2 regions of the Paenibacillus sp. FSL M7-1414 genome follow, and region 2 is predicted to be linked to the other one. Evidence: predicted binding sites of a transcription regulator. Region 2 holds the regulator's gene; the other holds the start of a gene.
The links. The regulator Rex, encoded in region 2, represses fermentation and respiration genes when NADH is low (regulators of the CRP and FNR family bind a similar motif). The targets are predictions, from matches to a motif close to TTGTGAAATATTTCACAA.

Region 1: a site for Rex is predicted at 1,976-1,993, ahead of nadA (quinolinate synthase NadA). Genes of this name have one in related genera too.

The regions. Positions count from the first base shown of each region.
Region 1 is NZ_JBBOOS010000001.1:64,770-68,201, reverse strand. Features, by position in the region: gene nadB (L-aspartate oxidase) at 1-930, opposite strand, end outside; gene nadA (quinolinate synthase NadA) at 966-1,904, opposite strand; gene ftsH (ATP-dependent zinc metalloprotease FtsH) at 2,204-3,432, opposite strand, start outside.
Region 2 is NZ_JBBOOS010000001.1:4,293,543-4,296,974, forward strand. Features, by position in the region: gene MHH92_RS18540 (amidohydrolase) at 23-1,330, opposite strand; gene MHH92_RS18545 (redox-sensing transcriptional repressor Rex) at 1,317-1,970, opposite strand; gene dinG (ATP-dependent DNA helicase DinG) at 2,190-3,432, opposite strand, start outside.

The DNA of each region.
Region 1 (3,432 bases), 4.2 Mb from region 2:
GTACACAAAGGTACTGTTGGTGGACTCCATCTCACTAACAATCGCTCGTGCCACGATATCTCGTGGGGCCAGTTCAAGCTGGGCATGATAACGATCCATGAAGCGCTCACCCTTCACATTGCGCAAATATGCTCCTTCGCCACGTACGGCTTCTGACACAAGGAAGCGCGGGGCCCCAGGGTAACATAGAGAGGTGGGGTGGAATTGGATAAATTCCATGTCACGAACAATAGCCCCAGCCCGATAAGCCATGGCTACACCATCGGCAGTAGCTACATCGGGATTCGTCGTGTATCGGTACAGTTGTCCTGCCCCACCAGAGCAAAGAACGGTTGCCTGTGCCTTCACGAACACTTGCGATCCGTCATCCTTCTGAACCAGAGCGCCAATGCATTCCCCTCGATTTCGATCCGTAATTAGGTCAACAACAAAATGCTCATCCCAAACTTCAATCCCGGGATGCTCATTCACTTCAACAGCAAGCGCACGTACAATCTCATATCCCGTTGCATCTCCGTTGGCATGCAAAATACGGCGGTGGCTATGCGCACCTTCCTGCGTCAACGCCAACTCGCCGTTCTCCAGATCAAATAAAGTACCCAAACGAATCAGTTCCTTCACTCCGTCCGGCCCCTCATTCACCAATACCTCTACCGCTTCGGAGCGGCATAAGCCCGCTCCTGCTACAAGTGTATCCTGCAAGTGGTAAGCAGGTGAATCATCCTCAGCAATAACCGCAGCGATGCCTCCCTGCGCATATCTGGTGTTACTTTCAAGTAATGACTTCTTCGTGATCATTAATACACGTTGTTGTCCACTTGCCTTAATGGCAGTAAACAAACCAGCAATCCCTGAGCCTATAACCAGTACATCCGTCTCTACCATGGGTAGCGCAGACAGATCAAAATCAACTAAATATTGCGGTATCATGTTATTCACCTGTCTTGGAGCAAGAGTAGCGCATCCTACTTTACCAACAACATGCGCTCTAGTGATTCTCTGGCTTTGTCGGCAACGGCCGGTGGCACGTAGATTTGCGGCTTCATCGTTTCCAGGCATTTCACCAGTTTCTTCAAGTTGTTCACCTTCATGTTGGGACATACGAGGAACTTGGTAGCAAAGTGGAACTGTTTATCCGGGCTATCCAGACGAAGCTGATATCCTGTACCATCTTCGGTACCTACGATAAATTCCTTCGCTGATGAATTTTTGCAATACTCCAGAATAGCTGTTGTACTACCTACAAAATCACCCATTTCTACAACCTCAGGGCGACACTCTGGATGGACAACAAACTCTGCATTTGGATGCTTGGCTCTCATCTCCACCACATCTTTGACTGTAAGCATATCGTGAGTGTTGCAGTAACCTTCCCAGATAATCATTTTCTTGTCTGTATGCTGCTGCACATAATGTCCCAGGTTTTTATCCGGTACCCAGATAATTTCGTCGGAATCCACCGATTGAATAACCCGGACTGCATTCGCTGATGTACAACAGATGTCAGTCTCTGCTTTGATCTCAGCCGAGGAATTGATATACGTAACCACCTTGGCATTAGGATGTTGTGCTTTCAATTTGCGTAGTCCATCCACATTCACCATATCTGCCATTGGGCAGCCCGCACGTTCGTCCGGGATAATAACTGTTTTATTTGGCGCCAGAATTTTAGCGCTTTCACCCATAAAATGAACACCACAGAAAACGATCACATCCGCATCTGTCTGTGCTGCCTTCTGGGCTAACAGAAACGAATCTCCACGGAAGTCTGCAACCTCCTGTACTTCGTCACGTTGATAATAATGGGCAAGAATAATGGCATTACGTTCCTTCTTCAACACCATAAGCCGCTCACGCAGCTCGCGGTTCATCTCAGCCTTGCGCTCTAAAGCCAGAGCTTCCACCTGTGATCCTCTCCTTTATCGGGACAGCGTCATGCGCTGTTTCGTGGGCTAACCTAAGTCGTTATCTTCGCTTGAGAAACGAATCACAAGCGGTTTAACAACTAATTTACACAACGTTCACGACTCTGTCAATAAATGAAAAAGGCCCGGGACAGCGCTGTAACCACCTGTTTGCTAACTGGTTCGCCATCTAACTCCCGTTTATCTTTATCTATCCTCTTTTAAAATAATGGATAAAAAAAGAGAGCCCCGAGGGCTCTCTTGATTTCACCTGCTATTATAGCCAGATGTATTGTGCATTAAGACGTTGGCTTCGTTCCGCCATCATCCGGGTTATTGTTATTACCCTTTTCCAGATTCGGAGCTTCGTTTGGAATATCTCCGGCTGGTGGCTCAGGCGTTTCATCTTTACCTTGAATACGAACACGCACATCACCGATGGTGTCGATGATTGGCTCTCCGCCTTCAGTTGGTGTGCCTTCACCATCATTGTCATTGTCTGCTTTTGGAGTCAAAGAACCTGTTTCGATCAATTGCTTGATCTGATCCATTTCCAAAGTCTCAACCTCAAGCAAAGTTTGAGCGATCAGGTGCATCTCTTTTGAATGTTTAACAAGCAAGTCCTTACACTTCTCATAACAGTCATTGATAAAGCGTTGCATTTCCTGATCAATCTCGTAAGCAATGGAATCTGAGTAATTCTGTTCATGACCGATATCCCGACCAAGGAATACCTGTCCTTGTGAACTTCCGAATTGCATAGGTCCCAATTTCTCACTCATACCGTATTCCATAACCATGCTGCGAACAATACCTGTCGCTTGCTGGAAGTCACTGTATGCACCAGTACCAATTTCTCCGATGAACAATTCTTCAGCTACACGACCTCCGAGAAGTCCGGTTACTTTATCCAGCAATTCTTGCTTGGTAACCAGCATACGGTCTTCTTTTGGCAACATGATTACATATCCACCCGCACGTCCGCGCGGAATAATGGTCACTTTATGTACCATATCAGCATGTTCGAGGAAGTATCCAACAATGGTATGACCTGCTTCGTGATAAGCAACGATTCGTTTCTCGCGATCACTGATGACACGGCTTTTCTTCTCCGTACCAACGATGACACGGTCAATCGCTTCGTCAACTTCCTTCATGGAAATATCTTTACGGTTACGACGCGCTGCAAGCAATGCCGCTTCGTTCAAGAGATTCTCCAAATCCGCACCAGAGAAACCTGTTGTACGCTTCGCGATAATATCCATCTTCACATCTTTGGTCAGTGGTTTATTACGGGAATGTACTTTCAGGACAGCTTCACGACCTCTTACATCAGGGCGGTCAACCGTAATTTGACGGTCAAAACGTCCTGGACGCAGCAAGGCAGGGTCCAAAATATCTGCACGGTTCGTTGCGGCTATGATGATAATACCTTCGTTAACTCCGAATCCGTCCATCTCAACGAGCAACTGGTTGAGTGTCTGTTCACGTTCATCGTGACCACCACCGAGACCAGCACCACGCTGAC
Region 2 (3,432 bases):
TCCCTATGATGCTGTCCTGCAATTAACGAGCAAGCAGACCATCAAATGCCAATTGAGACTCACGCAAAATGCGTTCTTCATCCAGCGTCAGACATTCGCCATGTTTCACTACTTGTTTTCCATCCACCCATACGTGTTCAACATCTTTGGCAGAAGCCGAGTAGATCGTATGTGAGATCAGGTCTGTATGTGGATAGAAATGTGCCTGTTCAATGTTAAGGGCGATAAAATCAGCCTTCATGCCAACCTGAAGTGCTCCGGTATTATTCAAGAAGATGGATTTGGCACCGTATGACGTTCCGAGTAATAACGCTTCGCCTGCTGGCACTGCCGTCGGGTCACCAGATACACCTTTGTGGATCAATGCAGCCAGTCTCATTTCCTCGAACATATCCAGGTTGTTGTTGCTTGCCGGTCCGTCTGTTCCGAGTGACACGGTAACTCCTGCTTTCAGCAACGCAGGTACCCGCGCAACACCGGAAGCGAGTTTCAGGTTACTTCCCGGGTTATGGGATACAGCCACATCATGACGGGCCAGAATCTCAATCTCTTCATCATTCAGATGCACCGCATGTGCAACCAGGGATGGACGAGAGAAAAAGCCCAGTTTCTCCAGATGTGCCACAGGACGCAGTCCATAATCAGCCACGTTCTGCTCGACTTCACGAAGCGTTTCCGACATATGTGTATGAAGGGGAAGGTTTAGGTCGTTCGCGACCTGCACAAGCTTCTCTATGTAGTCAGGAGGGCATGTATATGGTGCATGTGGCGAGATTACGGTTGTAATGCGACCATCTGCCTGTCCATTCCACTCACGCGCAAACGCAGCCGACTCCTCCAGCTTCCGCAATTGTTCTTCCTCCGAGCACAACCCGATTACACCACGTGCCAGTGCTGCTCTAACGCCGGATTGCTCCACAACTTTGGCAACTTGATCCATGTGATCGTACATGTCCAGGAAAGCTGTAGTTCCGCCTTTCAACATTTCAAGCACCGATAGCGAAGTTCCCCAATATACGTCTTCTGAAGTCATTTTCGCTTCCATCGGCCACATTTTTTCCTGCAACCATACTTGCAATGCAAGATCGTCTCCGTGCCCTCTGAGCAACGACATCGCTGCATGACCATGCGTATTGATCAGACCCGGCAGGAAGAACAGTCCTTTTCCATCCACTTTGGTACAATTTTTGTCTTCATCCGGCAATGTCTCACCAATATGCACAATCTTGTCATTCTCAACAACCATGTATCCGTGGACCACGTTCCATGTTGTGCCGCCTTCATTAACAGCAAATTTGCCATTGTGAATTACCCATCTATTTGTTGTCATCTTCCTCGTCGTCCTTTCCAGTATCCAAGTAATAGGCCAAACTAAGCAGATCTGTTGTAAAGTCAGCATGGTGAATGCGGATATGCGGCGGTGTTTTTAGAATGGTTGGTGCAAAATTAAGGATCGCTTCAATTCCTGATTCAATAAGCTGATCGGCTACATTTTGGGCTTCCGTATCCGGAACCGTGATAATTCCGATGCGAATGTTTTCCATTTTAACCGCTTCCGTCAATTCATCCATTGGTTTTACCGTCAAACTGTTGATTTGACTACCTATCTTCGGTCCATATGCATCAAATACAGCAACAATCTTCATGTTGTCTTTCAGATATGCGTTGTAGTTGGACAAGGCTTGACCGAGGTTACCCGCTCCTACCAGAGCTACATTAATTTGCTGATCGATTTTGAGAATGTGACGAATTTTCTCGATCAGATAGGATACATCATACCCGATCCCTTTACGACCAAAATCACCGAAGTAAGCCAGGTCTTTACGAATTTGGGCCGGATTCAGATCCAGCCTCTGTCCAAGCTCTTGAGAAGAAACAGTAGCCACCTCACGCTGATGCAACTCGTTCAAATAACGCAAGTATACAGGCAGACGTCGTACCACCGCTTCCGAAATTTTATCCGATTTCATTCTTGCTCCCCCTTACCAAGGCCACGATAAAATAATAGATGAAAAGATGAGCATTCTGTATAAAACTCAAAGATAAACGTGACATTTTATACAGAATGCTCCTTGTAATTTGGGTTATAAGTTCTTACGTGCAACTGCTTTAATCGGATACGGAAATATCTAATAAAGTTTAACGCCAAACGATAGTGTCATGCAATGATATAACGAACAAAACAACCATTATTTTTGTTCATTAGCAGGTTTTTCCAACCACTCGGTGATTCGTGGAACCATTTGCTCCGTGAGCATATGCTCCATTTTGGGACCAGGTAATGAATACAAAAAGAATTTACCATAATACGCTTCAATCACCCGTGTATCATAAACAATGACAATTCCTCTGTCCTTTGCTGTACGCACCAATCGGCCAAATCCCTGTTTGAAACGGATGACCGCTTGTGGCACGGACAGTTTCATGAACGGATTTTTCTTCTGTTCCTGAAGCAACTCACTCTTGGCTTCCACCAACGGATGATTCGGTGGCTGGAAAGGCAGTCGAACAATAGCGAGACAGGTTAGGGCCTCTCCCGGGATATCTACACCCTCCCAGAAGCTGCTTGTGCCCAGAAGTACCGTTGCTTTGGCATCTTGAAACCTGCGAGTCAATTTGGAACGACTTCCACTGTCAACGCCTTGCCCAAGCAACGAGATGTCGTTGCCAGACAGTGCCTCCTTCAGCGGATCATAGACCTGTCGCAGCATCTTGTATGAAGTAAACAGAACCATCATGCGTCCACGCGTAGCAATTGCCGTCTCTGCAAGTGATTGCACCAGCATATTAACAAAGTGCGCATCACCCACACTTCCCTTCACACTCGGGAAATCACGCGGAATCACCAGAAGTGCCTGATCGCGATAGTTGAAAGGTGATGGCAACATCGACGTTAACAGCCGATTGTTCTCGGCCGCTTCCTGCAAGCCAAGCTGTTCAATCATGAACTGGAATGACTTATCTACCGAAAGCGTAGCCGATGTAAGCACAACACTTTTCTTTTTATCAAAAAATAAATCCTTAAGTTGTGCACTCACATCTACAGGTACGGCATACAGCTGGAGAGATTTGCTGCGGAATTGGCCGCTGGCTTCCATCCAGTACACCGTTTTGGCATCATCCATACGCATGAAGAAACGTAGATTCTCCTTCAATGTGGTCAGATCTTTCAGCAGTCCTGTAATGTCCGTGATCAGACTATCCGATTGATAATCATCCTGATCCTCTTTCACTTCAAGCAGCAATTTGTCCCCTTTGCGAACCAAATCACCCAGAGTCACATAGATCTGGTTCTCCAGATCCTGCAACTCCTGCCATTTTGCAGGTTTCTGAGATGCTTTCAGACGCAGTGAAAATTGCCCCGTCTCTCCCGGTGAAGCATCACTTCGTTCAGGCAACAGACCAAACAAGGCATCGCTCATACGATCCCAC